3 regions of the Arthrobacter sp. KNU-44 genome follow, and region 2 is predicted to be linked to each of the others. Evidence: riboswitches for the same ligand, from Rfam matches in the RefSeq annotation. Region 2 holds a riboswitch; each other region holds the start of a gene.
The links. A riboswitch is a leader RNA that binds a small molecule or an ion and turns the genes downstream of it on or off. The one in region 2 is predicted to bind thiamine pyrophosphate.
Positions count from the first base shown of each region.

Region 1: it holds a riboswitch for thiamine pyrophosphate, as region 2 does, so the genes downstream of both, ACSVHC_RS12925 (ECF transporter S component) here and thiD (bifunctional hydroxymethylpyrimidine kinase/phosphomethylpyrimidine kinase) in region 2, are expected to answer to the same signal.
Region 3: it holds a riboswitch for thiamine pyrophosphate, as region 2 does, so the genes downstream of both, thiO (glycine oxidase ThiO) here and thiD (bifunctional hydroxymethylpyrimidine kinase/phosphomethylpyrimidine kinase) in region 2, are expected to answer to the same signal.

Region 1 is NZ_JBPXNG010000002.1:2,548,010-2,554,302, reverse strand. It holds gene ACSVHC_RS12935 (energy-coupling factor transporter transmembrane component T family protein) at 164-970, opposite strand; gene ACSVHC_RS12930 (ABC transporter ATP-binding protein) at 967-2,571, opposite strand; gene ACSVHC_RS12925 (ECF transporter S component) at 2,571-3,200, opposite strand; TPP riboswitch at 3,275-3,411, opposite strand; gene ACSVHC_RS12920 (NUDIX hydrolase) at 3,614-4,360, shown strand; gene ACSVHC_RS12915 (DUF4235 domain-containing protein) at 4,412-4,672, shown strand; gene mnhG (monovalent cation/H(+) antiporter subunit G) at 4,669-5,139, opposite strand; gene ACSVHC_RS12905 (monovalent cation/H+ antiporter complex subunit F) at 5,129-5,407, opposite strand; gene ACSVHC_RS12900 (Na+/H+ antiporter subunit E) at 5,404-5,970, opposite strand; gene ACSVHC_RS12895 (Na+/H+ antiporter subunit D) at 5,967-6,293, opposite strand, start outside.
Region 2 is NZ_JBPXNG010000002.1:3,965,521-3,971,813, reverse strand. It holds gene obgE (GTPase ObgE) at 1-752, opposite strand, end outside; gene rpmA (50S ribosomal protein L27) at 897-1,160, opposite strand; gene rplU (50S ribosomal protein L21) at 1,221-1,529, opposite strand; gene thiD (bifunctional hydroxymethylpyrimidine kinase/phosphomethylpyrimidine kinase) at 1,951-3,471, opposite strand; TPP riboswitch at 3,463-3,559, opposite strand; gene ACSVHC_RS19630 (Rne/Rng family ribonuclease) at 3,706-6,293, opposite strand, start outside.
Region 3 is NZ_JBPXNG010000002.1:3,510,821-3,517,113, forward strand. It holds gene ACSVHC_RS17510 (DEAD/DEAH box helicase) at 1-1,140, opposite strand, end outside; gene ACSVHC_RS17515 (RNB domain-containing ribonuclease) at 1,429-2,943, opposite strand; gene thiE (thiamine phosphate synthase) at 2,981-3,670, opposite strand; TPP riboswitch at 3,697-3,816, shown strand; gene thiO (glycine oxidase ThiO) at 3,808-5,112, shown strand; gene thiS (sulfur carrier protein ThiS) at 5,109-5,345, shown strand; gene ACSVHC_RS17535 (thiazole synthase) at 5,349-6,155, shown strand; gene ACSVHC_RS17540 (4a-hydroxytetrahydrobiopterin dehydratase) at 6,216-6,293, shown strand, end outside.

The DNA of each region.
Region 1 (6,293 bases), 1.4 Mb from region 2:
CGCAACTCGCCGATTTTGTCGCAGAATAGTCGTCTCGTGCGATATCCGGCCTAGAGCCTGAGTGTTGCGTTGCTCGCGGCCACCGGAAGCCAGCCACACGTCCTCCCCCAAGTAACTCGCAGTTGTTGTCGTTATGAGGCCCCAAAACGACAACAAATGCGAGTTAGTTGGGCTGCTTCAGCCAGACGAAGTGCCACGTTCCTGCCCATTGGGCCGCGAGCACCGCCGCGGCTGCGATGAGCAGCCCGCCAGCGAGAACCCAGACGTCCAGGCGACTGTAGGAGGATTCGCGCGCCCAAGTCCGCCGTCCGCCGCCGAAGCCTCTGGCCTCCATAGTCACAGCCAAGCGGGACGCGCGACGGATCGCCTGCACCAACAAACCGAAGCTTTGGCCGAGCATGGCCTTGAACCGTTGCGGCGGGCTCCCATGCGAGCCGACACCCCGCGCGCGCCGTGCCATGCCGATCGTCTGCCACTCCTCCGCCATGAGTCCCACGAGCCGCAGCGCGGCCAAAGTGCCCAAGACAAAACGGTGCGGCAGTTTCGCCTTCTGCGCCAGGGCATCGGCAAGGTCCGTCGGATCGGTGCAACTCATCAGGAGAATGGCCGGCAACGCTATGGCAAGGCCGCGCAGCATGAACCCGAGTCCCAGCTGAAGCGAGCCTTCGCTGATAGACCAGATCCCGACGTCGAGCAGTATCCTTCCGCTGTCCGCCGACAGGATCGCGGTGCTCCAGCCTCCAAGCGCGGCCGCGATAATCAAGGGCCAGCCGCGCTGCCACAGCAAGCGCACGGTGAGCCCCGCGAGGGGGAACAACGCCAGTTCGCCGATGAGCGCCGTCGAAGCTGACACCAGGTCGATGGACAGCGCCAACACCAGGGTGATCAGGAAGACCGACACGAACTTGGCCAGCGGATTCGCGCGCGTCAGGAGTGCATTGTTGCCTCGCAGGGTCAGGGTTTCCCTCATGCCGCACCCGCTTCCTGCCGGGCCCCGCCTTGGAACGCAGGCTCGAGCCGCATCTCGGTGCCGCCCAGGACGGAGCTGAACTCCCGGTCATGGGTCACGGAAACCACCGAGGTGCCGGCGTCGAGCAGTTCAGACAGGAACGACGCAAGCTCGGCCCAAGTGTTCGCGTCCTGGCCGAAGGTGGGTTCGTCCAGCACCAGGACGCGTGGGTGCGCGGCGAGCACTGTGGCCACGGACAGCCGGCGCTTTTCGCCACCGGAGAGCGTGTACGGGTTGGCGTCCACGAGATGCCCCAGGCGCAGCCGTTCCAGCAATTCGTCCACCCGTTCCTCTCCATGGCCAAGGTGTTTGGGGCCGAACATGAGCTCGTCGAGCACGCGGCCGGTCACGAACTGGTGCTCAGGCTCCTGGAACACGGTCCCTATGCGGGAGATCAGCTGCTGGGCCTTCCACTTGAAGGGGTCGTTACCAGCGCCGTCGCTGAGCCCGACGGCGGCAGTCACCGTGCCGGACACCGGCGCCAACAAGCCCGCGAGGGTCAACGCGAAGGTCGATTTTCCGGCGCCGTTGGGACCGGTGATGGTCAGTGCCTGCCCGGCGAGCACTTCGGCGTCGAGTCCGGACTGCACAGGAAGGGGCGGGATGGTTTTGAACCCGCGGCGCCGTGGCCGTTCGCGGGACACCGCGAGCTCCTGCGTGGCGAGCAGCAGCTCCCCAGCGTTCCGGGGGCCGGCCCCCGAGCCATAGCCTGTTCCTGAACGTGGCCGGGTGGCCGGCACGTACCCGGGCACCCACACGCCCGCAGCAATGAGCATGTCCCTTGCTTGAGCCAGAACCGTGTCCGGATCGCCGTCCAGAAGCACCGCAGGCGTCGACCCTCCCGCGGACGAGGAGCTGCCCGGCTGGAGCACCACGATCCGGTCCACGAGGTCTTTCCAAACCGAGACCCGGTGCTCCACCACCACCAACGTGGCGCCGGTCTTGTCCAGGCAGCGGGCGACGGCATCGCGGACCTCCAGTACGCCAGCGGGGTCCAGGTTGGCGGTCGGCTCGTCCAGGAGGATCAAGCCGGGCCGCATCGCCAGGATGCCGGCGAGCGCAAGGCGCTGCTTCTGCCCGCCCGAGAGGGCCGAGGTCGGGTGGTCGAGCGCAAAGTTGCCGCTCGCACTATTCCGCAGCCCGACGTCGTCGAGCGCTTCATGGACCCGCGTCCAGATCTCTTCCCGCGGCACGCAAAGGTTCTCGGCGCCGAACGCGACGTCGTCGCCCAACCGGGAAAGCACCACCTGGGTTTCGGGGTCCTGTTGCATGAGTCCGGCACGGCCCCGCTGGGCCTTCGGCGAAACGCCGTCCACCAGCAACGAGCCGGTCTCGTCGGCGTCGTCACCTTCCTCGCCCAATACGCCCGCCAAGGCGTGCAGGAGCGTCGACTTGCCCGCGCCCGAGGGGCCGAGCAGGAGCACACGCTCGCCTGGGCGGATGTCCAGGTCGAGGGCGTGGATGGCCTGCGTGGTGCGGCCAGCGTGCCGCCAGCCCCAGCCTTGCGCGGAAATGGCGGCGGGTCGCACAGTAGCAGGGGTGCCGGAATCAGGACTGGGCATCAGGAAAAGACGGGCTCCGAGGCGGCCTTGCGGGACGCGAACGCGCTCAGGACACCGGTCTTGGCCAGGCCGCGGGTCGCGATCCAGGACAGGGCTCCGGCAATGACGGCACCGGAGATCGTGCAGAACACGATGTACGCGAGCTTGTCGACGGGTTCGTAGGCGATGTTCCAGCCCCACGGCAGGAAGGAGTCGTTCAAACCACAGAACAGGCCCGCGCCGGCACCGGCCAGCAGGGACACCGGCAGGTTGAACTTCTTGTACATGAAGGCCAGGAAGATGAGTTCCGCGCCGAGACCCTGGAGCAGGCCCGAGATCAGGACCGTGGTGCCGTACTGCGAACCCATGATGAGCTCACTGGTGGCGGCCACCGTCTCGCAGAAAATTGCCGCACCGGGCTTGCGGACGATGAGCATGCCCAGCACTGCCGGAATCATCCAGCCACCGGCGATCAGGCCGCTCAGCGGCGGGTAGCCGGCAGACATAGGCGTAGCAACCAGAGCCATCTGGTCCCATGCCCAGAAGATCACGCCACCGGCGATCGAGATCAGTGCCGCCACGACGATGTCCACGACGCGCCAGTTGTAACCAGGCTTGGTGAGGCCCGGCCTTGCAGAAATACCAGTCATTTTGTCCTCCTGAGGAACAGGAGGGGAAAGTGTTTCCGGTTGCCTGCGAGCGGCTTCCGCCGCGCCGGTCCGGACACTATGAGAACTCGACTCCCTTGCGCCGGTACTAGCCGGATCAGGTTCGAGGGTCTGCGGCTGTCCGCACTCTCAGCGCCCGTCATCCGTACCGCATTGCTGCGAGCCCGACGGCGGCGCTCCCCTGTCGTTATCAATCCACCCTTTTGGGCGTGGTTCAGTTTACACCTTGGCGGGGTTGCGGGCGCTGTGCTGGCCTACGCGGAACGGTCACACGACGGATTCTGCTGGATCACTCGCCGGCCGGACGCGGGCAGGGCCCGGAATGGCGCGGGCGGGCGCAGAAGCTGGGAGAATGATCCAGCAGAATGTGACGCAACGCGGGCAAAGGAGCGGTCTTGGCAGGCATTGACGAAGCGAACAGCACCACGGTGGCCGAACCTAGGCTCGCCGCGAGCGTGATCCTGGTCCGCGAGGCCCCCGTTCACACGGTTCAGTCAGACCCGGAGGTTCCGGCGGATGCCGGGCGCGGCCTGGAGGTGTTCGTGCAGCACCGCGTGACCACGATGGATTTCGCCGCGGGCATGGTCGTCTTCCCCGGGGGACGAGTGGACCAGGCGGACAGCTCCGGCTGGGACTTCGAGGACGACGTCGTCGAGCGGCACACCGCCGCATGGCACCGGAGCAGCATCGCCGTCGAGCCCGCTTCGGCCCGGTTCAACGCCGGCCGGGTGCTGGCGGCCGCACAGCGCGAGGTGTTCGAAGAGGCCGGGCTGAAGCTCGACGCCGCCACCCTCCGCCCGTGGGCCAACTGGGTCACCCCCGCAGACCAGCCCAAGCGCTTCGACACATACTTCTACCTTGCCTGCCCGCTTTCCGGTGCCGAACCAAGGCACCAAACCACGGAAGCGTCATCGTCCTTGTGGATGCCGGTCCGCGGGATCCTGGATGCCGAAGCCGCCGGAACCCTTAAGCTCATGCCGCCCACGTTGGCGCTGCTGGATGAGCTCCTCGCTCTCGGCACGGTGGAAGCGATACTGGCCGAGGACCGTGACATCGTGCCCGTCCGTCCAAAGCCTGGAGCTTTGGAGGAGTTCTTCCGGCTGAGGCGCCAATCCCCAACCGTTGCTCCGGAACTGCCCTGAAGTGGGGTTAGGCTGGGGACGGTCCTGTTTCCTCCCGCAAGGAGTCCCGGAATGAACCTCCTCATCAAGCTGCTCGGCACTGGCGTCAGCATCGGCGCAGGCTTTGTCGGCACCAAGATCGTCAATGCGTTGTGGGAAAAGTCCACCGGCAAGAAGCCTCCCAAGGGTCACGACGACATGGAGGCAAGCCTGCGCTCGGCGCTGACCTTTGCGCTGATTTCGGCGACCGTCAGCGCAGTCATCCAGGTTTTCGCAAGCCGCAGTACACAGCGCGCCATCTCGCGTTTCTCGAAGACGCAGGACATCGTCTAGGCTGACGGCCCGCCGTCCCGGCCGTTCGCCGCTGGGCTCCCGCCGTTCCCGGTGTGGGGCATTGCCGGTCCCGTTTCCTGAGCTTTCTCCGCTGCCCGTTGACCGGCAGCCCGCAGCACCACGGCCTCAAGTTCGTCTATGCTCAGCAACTCGCGGTGGAGGTGCTTGGTCCGGTAGCCTGCGCGGCCCACCATGTGTGCGGATACGGGCACGGTCAGCAGCTGGAAGATCCAGGCCACCGCCAGGATCGGCCACACCCACCATTCGCGCATCTGCAGCCCGATGGCCGCCAAGACGAGGAACAGCCCCAACACTTGCGGCTTGGTGGCCGCGTGCATGCGGCTCATGAGGTCCGGGAACCGCAACAGGCCGATTGCCGCGCCCAATGACATCAGCGCACCAACAATCAGCAGCACTGCGGTGACCGCATCGATCACTGCGTCAACTCCGGTGGCATTAGGAGTCATTGACCTGTCCCCTTCGGTCGGCCACGAAGCGGGCCACCGTCACCGAGCCAACGAACCCGATCAGCGTCAGCGCGACGAGCAGCACGAGGTTGTTGAGGTGCCTGTTGACGGCCATGTCGATGGCCAGCGCGGCGCCCAGTATGGCGAGCAGGACGTCCGAGGCAAGCACCCGGTCCAGCAGGGACGGCCCGACGGCGATCCGGTAGATCGCGCCTGCCGCCGCGAGGCTGAGAATCACCGCCGTGACGATCAGCACGATGTCTTTCATGAGCCAACTCCCCTCGTCGCAGGCCAGCCTTCGGCCTGGAGTGCGTCCATTTCCGCTCGGGTACCCATGATCCGGATCAGCGAGGCCTCCGTGTCCTGGACTTCCTTGCGCAGCTTGGCGGTGTCCACATCGTTGCGGACATTGAGCCCGTGGATATAGAGCGTGGACGTTGAGCGATCCACCTCCACCACCAAGGAACCCGGAATCAGCGAAATCACGTGGCCTGTGGCGGTCATTATGAGGTCGGAATGGCTACGCAGGGGAACCGCGACCACGGCATTGGTTACCGAAGGCCCCCGGAATACCGCGAGGTACATGACTTGGAAGCTCGCGGCCACCACTTTGGCAAGGAACACCCCGGCGAAAGGAATGGCGCGCAGCACATTGAATCGCCCGCTGAGCTCCACAGGAGGCAAGTAGAAGACCCTGGCTACCACCACTGCGATCAGCGCACCGAACACCAAGTTGCCCGGGCTGAAGTCCCGCCAAAGCGCACCCCAGACGACCACTAGCCAGACCAGTAGGGGCAACTCGGTGCGGAACGAAATCCGCTTGCGGCTCACTTGCCACCTCCCGGCACCGGCGCAGCGATCTCCGGAACCTTCGCATTCCCGCCGAGCACGGAATGGATGTACGCAGTACGGTCCAGCATCTGTTCCGCGGAGTTTCCGGCCAATTGGAACAGTGGACCGGCGAAGACGGTCAGCGCCACGCCAAAGACCACCAGCGCGGCAGTTGGCCCCACCATGGTCCGCGGAAGCAGGCCGACTGCTGCCGTGTCCTTGAGGGCGGCGGCCGGGTATTCCGCGTCCTCGGGCTTCCGCCAGAATGCGCGGTTCCAGACCCGGGCAATTGCCAGCAAGGTCAAGAGGCTCGTGACCACGCC
Region 2 (6,293 bases):
GCTTCCAAGGTTCCGCAGTCCAGGACGTGCACCAGCGCGGCACAACGCTCCACGTGGCGCAGGAAGTTGTGGCCCAGGCCCTTGCCCTCGCTCGCCCCTTCGATCAATCCGGGAACGTCTGCAATGGTGAACCGGACCTCACCGGCCTGGACCACGCCAAGGTTGGGGATCAGGGTAGTGAACGGGTAGTCGGCGATCTTGGGCCGCGCAGCTGACATCGCCGCGACAAGGCTGGACTTGCCCGCAGAGGGGAAGCCAACCAGCGCGATGTCCGCGATGGACTTCAATTCCAGGACGATGTCGCTGGAGTCGCCTTCAGTGCCGAGGAGGGCAAAACCGGGAGCCCTGCGCTTCTGCGAAGACAACGAAGAATTACCAAGGCCGCCCAGGCCACCTGCAGCGGCGATGAACTCGGTGCCTTCACCTACAAGGTCAGCAAGGACAACGCCGTCCTTGGTCTTGACCACAGTGCCGTCCGGGACGGGAAGCACGAGGGTTTCACCGTTCTTGCCGCCGCGCCAGTCACCCATGCCGGGGCCACCGTTGGTTGCGTGGCGGTGCGGTGCGTGGTGGTAATCAAGCAAAGTGGTGGTCTGGGCATCAACGCGCAAGATGACGTCGCCGCCGTTACCGCCGTTGCCGCCGTCGGGTCCGCCCAGGGGCTTGAACTTCTCGCGCTTAACAGAGACACAGCCGTGGCCGCCTGTTCCGCCGGATACGTGAAGTACTACCCGGTCTACGAAGGTCGCCACGTGTTTCTCCTCTAACTGGAAATTACTGCTTGAAGTGCGTGTTGCGGGCTGACGCGCCGCCGCCCGCACTAGTAAATTCTAGTGCGGTTAAAAAGACAGGTGGAGCGGGCCATACGGCCCGCTCCACCCGTTCAGAACGTGTTATTACTCTGCAGCTGCAGCAGCAACGATGTTCACTACGCGACGGCCGCGGCGAGTTCCGAACTCAACCGCACCTGCCTGCAGGGCGAACAGGGTGTCGTCGCCACCGCGGCCGACACCGGCGCCCGGGTGGAAGTGGGTGCCGCGCTGGCGGACGATGATCTCGCCTGCGGAAACGACCTGGCCACCGAAGCGCTTTACGCCGAGGTACTGGGCGTTGGAGTCACGACCGTTGCGAGTGGAGCTCGCGCCTTTTTTATGTGCCATTTGAAATGCCTGCCTTTAAATTCTGGGGAATCTGTTGAAAACCTGAACAGCAACCAGTGGTTACTTGATACCGGTGATCTTGATCTTGGTGAGTTCTTGACGGTGACCCTGGCGCTTCTTGTAGCCGGTCTTGTTCTTGAACTTCTGGATGACGATCTTCGGACCACGGAGGTCTTCGAGGATCTCAGCCGTAACCTTGACCTTGGCCAGATCCGCAGCAGCGGAGGTGACCTTGTCACCGTCCACCAGGAGCAGTGCGGGCAGCTCAAGGGTGCTGCCGGCTCCACCGGGGACGCGGTTCAGGGTTACGTAGTCTCCAACGGAAACCTTTTCTTGGCGGCCGCCTGCGCGGACAATCGCGTACACCACTTGGGCACTCACTTCTCTCGACGTTTATTACTAAATTTGCGTGCGGAACCCCGATCCGAAAACGGGCCTGGTTCACGCTGTGCCTCAACGCCGTGGACTCCGGTACGGAATCCATGAGTCATCCCTCGAATAGTTCCAAATGGAAGGTAAGTTCCAAATGAACGGTTTCTAGGGGCATAACCCAAGTGTTGGCGTAAGCACCGAAGATCTAGATTACGCTAGTTTCGCCTTCGGCTGCAAATGAGGCCAGGTCCGGAGGCTGCCACGTGATGGCTGCCACAGACTGGCTATGTCGCCATCCGGTACCGTGCCCGTCCACCTTACCCTGCCTGCGGGGAAAAGCTCGGATCCTGACGCCGACACGCAGCAGCGCCCGCCGGAACAGGCGCTTCATCCGGCGCTTCCGCGCCAGGAACCGGGATCAGCCGTGCAACCTTGGAGCATCGAAGAACGCCGTTTCATACCGGCAGGATTGGGTGAAAGCCTCCATCATTGCCGTGCGCTCCCCTGGCGACGCGGCCTGCGCAGCGGCATCCGTGATGTCGATCGCCTTGCGGGTGGCCTCGGCGAATGCTTCGTCGGCGTACGTGCGCAGCCAGTCCGCGTAAGGGTGCTCGTCCGACGCTCCCGCCTGAATATAGCCAAGGTGGAGCTGCTGTCCCACTTCGGCGTACAACCAGTAGCAGGGAAGCACGGCGGCCAGCAGGACTGCATAGCTGCCCGACGCCGACGCGGCCAGCAAGTGGTCCACGTAGGCCTTGGTGACTGGACCCAGTTCTCCGCTTACCTGGCGTCCGCTGAGCCAATTCCGGTGCAGCTCGGACTCGACTTCAAGGCACATCTGCGAACCGCGGGCCCAGAACAGCTGTTCGGTTTCGCTGGGCGCGAGGGCGCTTGCCCGCGCCAGGACCCGGGAATAGCCGTTGAGGTAGATCGCATCCTGCGAGAGGTAATAGCTGAACTGCGCTTCGCTGAGGCCGCCGGTTTGCAAATGCCGGATGAAGTCCAGGCCATAAATGGCCGCGAGTTCCGTTTGGGCGGCGTCCCACATCCGGACGGCAAAGTCCCCCGGATGAAGGTCCTGCTGGAGCGCGTGGAAATGATGGATCGGCCCATTGCCCTTCCCCACTTCCAGCACCTCGGACTGGGTCAGCGCCCCCTGAAGCCAGGGCTTGACTACGCGCAAGGCAGACTCCCAATCGCCGAGCCGTGCCTTGGCCGTCGCCATGGCCGACGACAGGGAACATCCCGTGCCATGGCTGTTGCGGGTCTCCACGCGTTGACCGGCGAATTCCACCACGTCCTGGCTCAGGACTCCTTCGGTGTTGACCAGGGCGTCGGGGCAGCCCTCTCCCTGCAGATGGCCGCCCTTCACCAGGACGGTGTTTCCGCAGGCTGCAGCCAGGCGTTTGCCTTGCTCCAACGCTGATGCCCAGTCAATGGCAACAGGCTCGCCAAGCAGCATGGCCAATTCAGGAAGGTTGGGGGTCACCAGGTCAGCGAGGGGCAGAAGTTCCCGCAGCGCGGTTTCAGCGGACTCCGCCAGGAGCCGGTCGCCACTGGTCGCGATCATCACCGGATCCAGCACGACGACGGCGGGGCGCGCCTCGCCGAGCCAGCGACGGACTTCGTGGATGACGGCCGCGTCCCCGAGCATGCCGATTTTGACCGCATCGACGGTGATGTCGTCGCTAATCGCATCCAATTGCTGGCGCAGGAATTCCACGGGAGGCACATGGACGGCCGTGACGCCCTGCGTATTTTGTACCGTGAGCGCCGTGATCACGGCCATGCCATAGCCTCCGTTGGCCGCAATGCTCTTGAGGTCTGCCTGGATCCCGGCACCACCCGAAGGATCCGAGCCGGCAATGCTGAGGACCCTCGGGATAGCTCGCTGGATGGCCTTGAGCGGGTAGACGGCTGATTGCGCTGAAACAGTCATGCAAGACATCCCTTCGCCGGTGCTAACCGGACAGGTTCAACGGGTCTGGTCTCAGCCGGCTTGGTGCGCGGCACCCCGTGTCAGTCCCCTAGCTTAACCCGGATCACGCCTCGCCCGCTGAAATCGCCCTTTGCAACCGGATTCTCGGAGTCCGGTGAATTGGCCGGCAACGCCGAAGCCCCGGTGGTTTCCACAGGAGCGGAAACGGCCGGGGCTTCGGGCAGGAAACTGCGGTTAGAGTTCGGACTTGGGCACGCCGACCCCGAGGATGATCGGTTCCGCTGCCGCCGTCGACTTGGCTGGAGCAGCGTCCGTCGCCTTGGCCTCGTGCGCTGCCCCACCGGAGGCGGCCGCGGCAACCTCGTGGTGCTCAACGTTGGTGGCGTTGGCGGCACCCTGGGCCCGGCTGGCGCTGCGGTTGCGACGGCCTCGGCGTCCGCGCGAACCCGCTTCCGGGGATTCTCCGCTTGCAACGGCCGCGGGGGTCCCCGCGGGCGCTTCCTCGGCCTCAGTTGCCGTCGTCGCAGTGTCGGGAGCTTCTCCGAGGCCCGCGAATGCCTGTGCCAAGAGGTCCAGGCTCATGGCAGGTGCACCACTCGCTGGCTCCTCTTCGTGGTGGACGAAGGGCAACGCAACTTCCTCGCCGCCGAATCGCAGCACAGGCTTCGAACGTTCCTCGCTACTCGAAGCAGCAGCAGGAGCCTGGGCCGGGGGTGCCTGGACCGGGGTTGCTTCTGCTACGTGCCCGTCGGCGAGCAATTCCGCCGTGTGGTGGAGCTCGTCGTCGTGCAGGTGGGCTGCGTGGGCTGCCGCCGCGATGGTGGCAAGGGCTGCGCGGGTGGCCGCCTGGCGGTTCGGATCGGTGGATTCCACGCTGTGGACCGGCACAGGTGGGGTGATCGGGAGTTCGGCAGTTCCCTGACCGGTGCCCCTGCCGCGGCGACGCTTGCGCTGCTCGGGGCGGACGGTCGGCTGTGACTCCGTGCGTGGGTGGTGGTGTTCAGCTGCCACCACGTTGGCCCGACGGTGCTCCACAGGCTCGTCGTGCGTGACGATTCCCCGACCGGCGCAGGTTTCGCACTGCTCGCCGAAGACTTCCAGCAGGCCCGTGCCCATGCGCTTGCGCGTCATCTGGACCAAGCCAAGGGACGTCACTTCGGCGACCTGGTGCTTGGTGCGGTCCCGGCCGAGGCACTCGACCAAGCGGCGCAATACGAGATCGCGGTTGGATTCCAGGACCATGTCGATGAAGTCGATGACGATGATTCCGCCGATGTCGCGCAAGCGCAGCTGACGGACCACTTCCTCGGCAGCCTCAAGGTTGTTCTTGGTGACGGTTTCCTCGAGGTTGCCACCGCTGCCGGTGAACTTCCCGGTGTTGACGTCAACAACCGTCATGGCCTCGGTGCGGTCGATGACGAGCGAACCACCGGAGGGCAGGAAGACCTTGCGCTCCAATGCCTTGTGGATCTGTTCGTCAACGCGCCATGCCGAGAAGATGTCCTGATCCGAGGTCCACTTTTCGAGGCGTCCCACCAGGTCCGGCGCCACGTAGGTGACGTAGGCTTCGATGGTGTCCCAGGCTTCGTCGCCGGAGACGATGAGCTTGGAGAAGTCCTCGTTGAAGACGTCGCGGACCACCTTGATGGTCAGGTCCGGTTCGCCGTACAGCAGTTCCGGCGCCAAGATCTTGGTGGACGTGGACTGGCTTTCGATGCCTTCCCACTGGGCCCGCAGGCGGTTGATGTCGTGCGTCAGCTCTTCCTCGGAAGCACCCTCCGCGGCGGTGCGAACAATGACGCCCGCGTTCTCCGGGAGGCGGTCCTTGAGGATCTTCTTCAGGCGGTTGCGCTCGACGTCGGGCAGCTTGCGGGAGATACCGGTCATTGACCCGCCCGGTACGTACACAAGGTAGCGGCCTGGGAGCGAAATCTGGCTCGTCAGGCGTGCGCCCTTGTGACCCACGGGGTCCTTGGTGACCTGGACCAACACGGAATCGCCTGATTTCAGGGCGTTTTCGATCCGGCGCGGCTTGCCTTCCAAGGTGACGGCATCCCAGTTGACTTCACCGGCGTACAGCACGGCATTGCGGCCGCGTCCAATGTCGACGAACGCGGCTTCCATCGACGGCAGCACGTTCTGGACCTTGCCCAGGTAGACGTTGCCGATCAGGGAATCCTGCTGTGTCTTGGACACGAAGTGCTCTGCGAGCACGCCGTCTTCCAGGACACCGATCTGGATCCTGTCGTCGCGCTGCCGAACGATCATCTGGCGGTCGACGGACTCACGGCGGGCCAGGAATTCGGCCTCGGTGATGACCTGGCGGCGGCGGCCGGTCTCGCGGGACTCGCGGCGGCGCTGCTTCTTGGCTTCAAGGCGAGTGGAGCCCTTGACGCTCGTGACGCGGTCGGAGCTGCTGGTGGACTCAACGTGTGCGCGGGGGGCACGGACACGCGTGACAGTGTTGGGGGGATCGTCGTCTCCGCCACCCGTCAGCTCCAGGTCCTGATCGCCACGACGACGGCGCCGACGCCGGCGGGAGGTTACGCCCTCTTCGAGGATTTCCTCGGTGCCGGCTTCTGTCTCGTCCTCGGATTCCGCGGACGTTTCTTCTCCCGTGGCTTCATCGCGCTCGTTGCCCCGGCGTCCACGACGCCCACGGCTGCGACGGCGACGGCGGCTGCCGGCTTCGTCCAGTTCGTTGTCCTCGGAAACTTCTTCGGCGTCAGCCTGCGGTTCCTCTTCGACGACGGCCGGCCGGGCAACGGCGCTCAAGTCCGGCGCCTGGAAGATCATGGACGTGACGGAGCCAGGTTCCATGA
Region 3 (6,293 bases), 450 kb from region 2:
TGCGCGGCCGGTGCGGCCAACGCGGTGCAAGTAGATCTTTTCGTCTTCGACGCATTGGTAGTTGATCACGTGCGTGACGTCATCGACGTCGATGCCGCGGGCGGCGACGTCGGTGGCCACGAGGACGTCCACCTTGTTGTTGCGGAAGGCGCGGAGAGCCTGCTCGCGGGCGCCCTGGCCCAGGTCACCGTGGATGGCGGCGGCTGCGAAGCCGCGGTCCACGAGTTCCTCGGCAACCTTGGCTGCGGTGCGCTTGGTCTTGGTGAAGATGATGGTCCGGCCGCGGCCGCGGGCCTGCAGAATGCGGGCGACGACCTCGACCTTGTCCATGCTGTGGGCACGGTAGATGAGCTGGCGGATGTCGCGCTTGGTCAGGCCTTCGTCGTCCGGGTCGGCGGCACGGATGTGCGTGGGCTGCGTCATGTAGCGGCGCGCCATGGCGATGACCGGGCCAGGCATGGTGGCCGAGAAGAGCAGGGTCTGGCGGACGGCGGGTGTGCCGGCAATCAGGGTCTCGACGTCCGGAAGGAAGCCGAGGTCAAGCATCTCGTCTGCTTCGTCGAGAATCACCATGCGAACGTTCTTGAGGTTCAGGTGCTTCTGCTTGTAGAGGTCGATCAGACGGCCGGGAGTGCCGACAACAACCTCGACGCCCTTTTGCAGGGCTTCGATCTGGGGCTCATATGCGCGGCCGCCATAGATGGTGGCGATGCGGGCGTTGCGCTTCCGGGACGCCGTCTGGAGATCGTTGGCCACCTGAACGGCGAGTTCGCGAGTAGGAACAATCACGAGGGCCTGGGGTGCACCCGGGACAGCGAGCTTGTCGTGCCCGGCGTCGTCCGGTCCGACGACCCGCTGCAGTGCCGGAATGCCGAATCCGAGAGTCTTTCCAGTACCGGTCTTAGCCTGGCCGATGATGTCGTGACCGCCTAGGGCGACCGGGAGCGTCATGGACTGGATGGGGAACGGGTGGGTGATTCCGGCGTCGGCGAGGGACTCAACGATGTCGGCGCGGACGTTGTAGTCGGCGAAGGTCTTTTCTGCGATCTCGTGGGGTGTTTCGTCCGAGGAAATGGTTTCCTCGGGTTCGATTGTTTCGGTTCCGTCGGTCAGAACTTCATGGGTGTGCAATTCACTCACAGTGGAGTTTTCCTTATTCATTTGGGCTGCGCTGCGTGCTCAACGGTTGTGGCAGGGCCGTTCCGGAGCACGGATGGGCGCAAGCAAATCCAGTGGAAGCCGATCGCGGGCTATCTAAATACTGGCACTGGGGACCAGTTGGTGTATCTCAAGATCGCGTAGGGGCGGGCTTGTTGATGTCAAAAAATTAACTGAATCAACGACCGGGCATCCATTACTACTCACTCAGTCTAACGTCTGGGCGCGATAATCCCCGGATCCCGGTCCCGGGCCTGCGAACGGAGTGCGCTACGGGATCAGTTCGAAGGTGATTTGGCGGGTTGCAATGTCCGCGTCCAGCAGTTTCACACGGACCTTAGTGCCCGACTCCATTTCGCCGTCGCAACGAGCGGTGACTGCCGGCTCGGCGATCTGGACGATGCCGTAGGGGCCGTGCGGGGCTCCGTTCCCATTGCCATTACCGTTGTTGCCATTGGCGCTGTTCCCGTTACCGTTTCCGTTGTTCTTGGCGGGCTTCGATCCGGAAATCACTACGGCGTCGAATTCCTGTCCGATGTGGTTCACCAGGAGCGCTGCCTCCACCGTGTCCAAGGCCAGGCGTTCCATTTTGGCGGCAAGCTGGTCGGAAGACGCCATGATCACCGGCAGGGTCGGCAAAGCATTCCGGGCCCATGCAGGGATCTCTGTTCCATTACTCAGAGCTTCGCAGATGACCAGCACAAAACGATCGACAAGCCGGCGCAACGGCGCGGTGGTGTGGGCATAGGGTGCCCCGATGGCTGACTGCATGACGCTGCCCGGTACCTCGCCGTCGAAGGGTGTGTAGCCGGCACCACGGAAAAGCAGCCCTGCTGAATGGAGGATGGCCAGTTGCCGGGGGTCCTTGGCATCGAGGGTCCGCAGGTACGCTCCATAGCTCGTCCCCTCGGTCCAGGGCTTGCCGAGCGCCCCCGTTTGCCGTTTGAAATGGAGCAGCGAGCGCTCATCGGGGGCCGGCATGGTGCGCAAAATCCCCACTTTGCCATCGAGCATCAGCTGGGCGGCGGCCATCCCGGTCATGAGCGAAATCTGGGCGTTCCAGTCCTCAACCGGCAGCGAGGGGGCTGCGACGATCCTGTACCCCCCGCCGTCGGGCAGTTGGACGATTTCCTGTTCAGGCATGTTCAGGCTTGCGCCGCCGCGGCGGCGTTCGAGTTCCACCCGCTTGAGCCCGACCTCCTTGAGCAGCTGCAGGATGGGATCAGCCCTTCCGGAATCGATCTCCGCCTGCACACCCTTGTAGCTGAGTTTGGCGCGGCTGCGTACGCTTGCCCGACGCACGGAGACGGTGCGGAACTCTGCCTCGGCATCGAGTTCGAAGTCCCACACGAACGCGCCGCACGTCTGGCCGGCCAACAGGCTTCCGGCATGCTCGCTGATGATCTCGGGGTGCAGCGGTATGCGGCCGTCCGGGGCATAGTACGTTTGCCCGCGGTGGCGGGTCTCGGCGTCGAGCGCTCCTCCCGGGGGTACAAAGGAGGGCACATCGGAGATGGCGTAGAAAACCCTGTAACCATCGCCGGACCTGTCTATAAAGAGGGCCTGGTCGAGATCCGTGGAAGAAGCCGGGTCGATCGTGATGAATGGAACATCCGTGAAGTCCTGCGCCGGCAGGGCGTGTCCGGAAACCGCGGCTTCAGCGTCGCGCAGCGCTTCAGCGGGATAACCTGCGGGCAGCTCGAGTTCAGTCCGCAGCGCCGCCAGCGCTTCCGCAAGCTGGTTCGACGTTTCGCTGACATTCGGGGCTATCCGCTGGTGTGACACGAAAGTCAGGGTAACTCCAAAATCTCGCGGCGTCTCGCTAGGCCGCCGCTGCGTCCAGGGCAGCCAGGAGCGCCTGGGCAGCTGCCGTCGGATCCTGCGCTTCGGTGATTGCCCGCACCACCACGATGCGGCTGGCGCCGGCCCTAACTACCTCTTCCACGTTGCCGAGATCGATCCCGCCGATCGCAAACCAGGGGAGCACGACGCCCCCGACGGTCTCTTCGTCTGCCTGCTTCACCGCGTTGGCAGCGTACTTCACCAGATCGAGCCCGACGGCGGAGCGTCCCGGCTTCGTGGGGGTGGCCCACACCGGCCCGACGCAGAAGTAGTCCAGGCCGCTGCGGCCAGGCGACGCGGCGATGGCGGCGTCAATCTGTTCCGGCGTGTGCGTGGAGAGGCCGATGATGGTGGGGTCGTGGAGCAATTTCCGGGCAGAGCGCAGCGGAATGTCCTTTTGGCCGATATGGAACACCGGCGCGCCGGAGAGGGATGCTACGTCCGCGCGGTCGTTGACTGCCCAGAGACGGCCGTGACGATGGGCCACGGATTGCAGGATCTCCAGGAGTTCGAGTTCTTCCGCCGCTTCAATCGTCTTGTCGCGCAGCTGGATGATGTCCACGCCGCCTTCGAATGCGGCATCGACAAACTGCTCAAAATCACCCTGTGGTTTGCGGGCGTCGGTGCAGAGGTACAGGCGGGCGGTGGTGTGGACATCGTGCTGGGTCATGGAAACAGAGTAGTTCCTCTAAACTGGGCAGGTACCGCGGGAGCCGCGGCGGCAGTCACAATCGCCGCGCGGCTGAGAGGGCTTCAGCGCCGACCGCTTGACCTGATCCGGCTAATACCGGCGTAGGGAAGGACTCCATGGACGAAGTGAACAGCCAGCACGAACCCCTGCGCGCGGATGTCGCGGTGATCGGGGGCGGTGTCATTGGCCTCGGCATCGCGTGGGAAGCCCGCAGATCCGGCCGTTCGGTTGCCCTCATCGATCCCGCACCAGCCAGCGGCGCTACGTTCGCGGCGGCGGGAATGCTGGCGCCGGTCAGCGAATTGCACTACCAGGAAGAGGACCTCCTGGAGCTAATGCTCGAATCGTCGGTATTGTGGCCGGACTTCGAACGCAATGTGACCGGCTCGAGCATCGGCCGCAGCACGGGTTACCGTACGACGCCGACCCTCGCCGTCGGCGCGGACGCTGCGGACCGCCGGGCGCTCGCCGATCTCCGGGATGTCCAGCTGGCCAATGGCCTGGTGGTGGAATCCGTGCGGTTGCGCGAGGCGCGGGAGCGTGAGCCGCTGCTGAGCCCGCAGATTTCCTGCGCCTTCGACATCCCGGGCGACCACCAAGTGGATCCACGCCGGCTTTCGGCCGCGATTCTGGGCGCGCTGGCAGACCACCAGCCCGGCGATTCCAGCTGGATTCCGGGGGCCGATGACGGTTTTGCGATCCACGACACTGCGGCGGGCCTCCTGTGGGAGGACGGGCGCGTCGTCGGGGCCGTGCTCGGCTCAGGAATCGAAGTGCTCGCCACGGAAACAGTGGTAGCCAACGGACTGGATGCCGCCCGCTTGAACGGCCTGCCGGAGGGATTGTCACTCCCGCTGCGTCCGGTCTATGGCGACATACTGCGGTTGCGCGTCCCGGAGCACCTGCAACCCCTGGTCACCGCCACGGTCCGGGGAATGGTGCGCGGAGTGCCCGTCTATATCGTGCCCCGCGACGACGGGACGGTGGTGATCGGCGCGACGCAACGTGAAGACGGCTTGTCGGCGTCCGGGGGATCGGCCAACCCGGTGTCAGCCGGTGGTGTGTACCAATTGCTCCGCGACGCCCAGGTACTTGTCCCGGCTGTGGCCGAACTGGAACTTCTGGAAGCAACTGCCCGAGTGCGCCCGGGCACTCCGGACAATGCACCGCTGCTGGGCCGCGTGGAAGGTCGCGAAAGAACCGTGCCCGGCCTCATCGTGGCCAGCGGCTTCTTCCGCCACGGCGTACTCCTCACTCCGGCAGCGGCGAAGATCTGCGTCGGGCTCATGGACGGCACCGCGGATCCCCGGTGGAACAAATTCCGCCCGGACCGCTTCTCCCACCAGCTTTCAGCGGCACGGGCCTCAACAGACGGCCCATCGGCCGGTACCTCAAATCCCCTTCCGAAGGACCACGCATGAACATCAAATTGAACGGCGCAGACCACACACTGAGCGACGACGCGTCTGTCACCACCCTCGTCAGCCACGTCACCGGACGTGTTGTGGACTCCAGCGGCCAGGCGGCTGACGGACGCAAGATCGGCGTCGCCGTCGCACGCAATTCCGAAGTGGTCCCGCGCAGCCAGTGGGCTGCCACCGCGCTCGCAGAGGGCGACGAACTCGAAATCGTTACCGCAGTACAGGGAGGCTGAACCATGACGACAGCAAGCACACACGAAGCAAGCACCCGAACCGACGCCCTGGTGATCGACGGTGTCGAGTTCGGCTCTCGCCTCATCATGGGCACCGGCGGAGCCCCGAGCCTGGACGGCCTGGGGGCGGCGTTGCTGGCCTCGGGCACCGAACTCACCACCGTTGCCATGCGGAGATACTCGCCGACCGAAACAGGTTCGCTCTTCCAGTTGCTCGTGGACCATGGCATCCGTGTCCTGCCCAACACGGCCGGCTGTTTTACCGCCAAGGATGCTGTCATGACAGCCGAGCTTGCACGGGAGGCGCTGGAAACGGATTGGGTGAAGCTCGAGGTCATCGCCGACGAACAGACGCTGCTGCCTGACGCAGTGGAGCTCGTGGACGCAACGGAGAAGCTGGTGGACCGCGGCTTCAAGGTCTTCGCCTACACCAACGACGACCCCGTGCTGGCGCTTCGATTGGAAAACCTCGGAGCCACAGCGGTGATGCCCTTGGGCGCGCCTATCGGCACCGGACTGGGCATCCTGAATCCCCACAACATCGAACTCATTGTGTCCCGGGCTTCTGTGCCGGTAGTACTCGACGCCGGCATCGGAACCGCGTCCGACGCCGCACTCGCCATGGAGCTCGGTTGCGACGCCGTGCTGCTGGCAACCGCGGTGACCCGTGCGCAGAACCCGGTGCAGATGGGCGAAGCCTTCAAACACGCTGTCATCGCCGGTAGGCTGGCGAAGCAGGCCGGCCGCATCCCGCGCCGGGAACACGCCCTGGCGTCCTCGGCGATGGAAGGCCGGGCCGAGTTCCTCTAGAGGCCTACGCTGGCCGCTCCGGGGATTCCTGCGAATTCCACGTCAGCGAAGGAGCCCCGGATGGCCGGCAAAGATGACATCCTCAGCAAGTCCGCGATCGACGACGCCCTGGCGGAACTGCCGGACTGGCGGTACCGC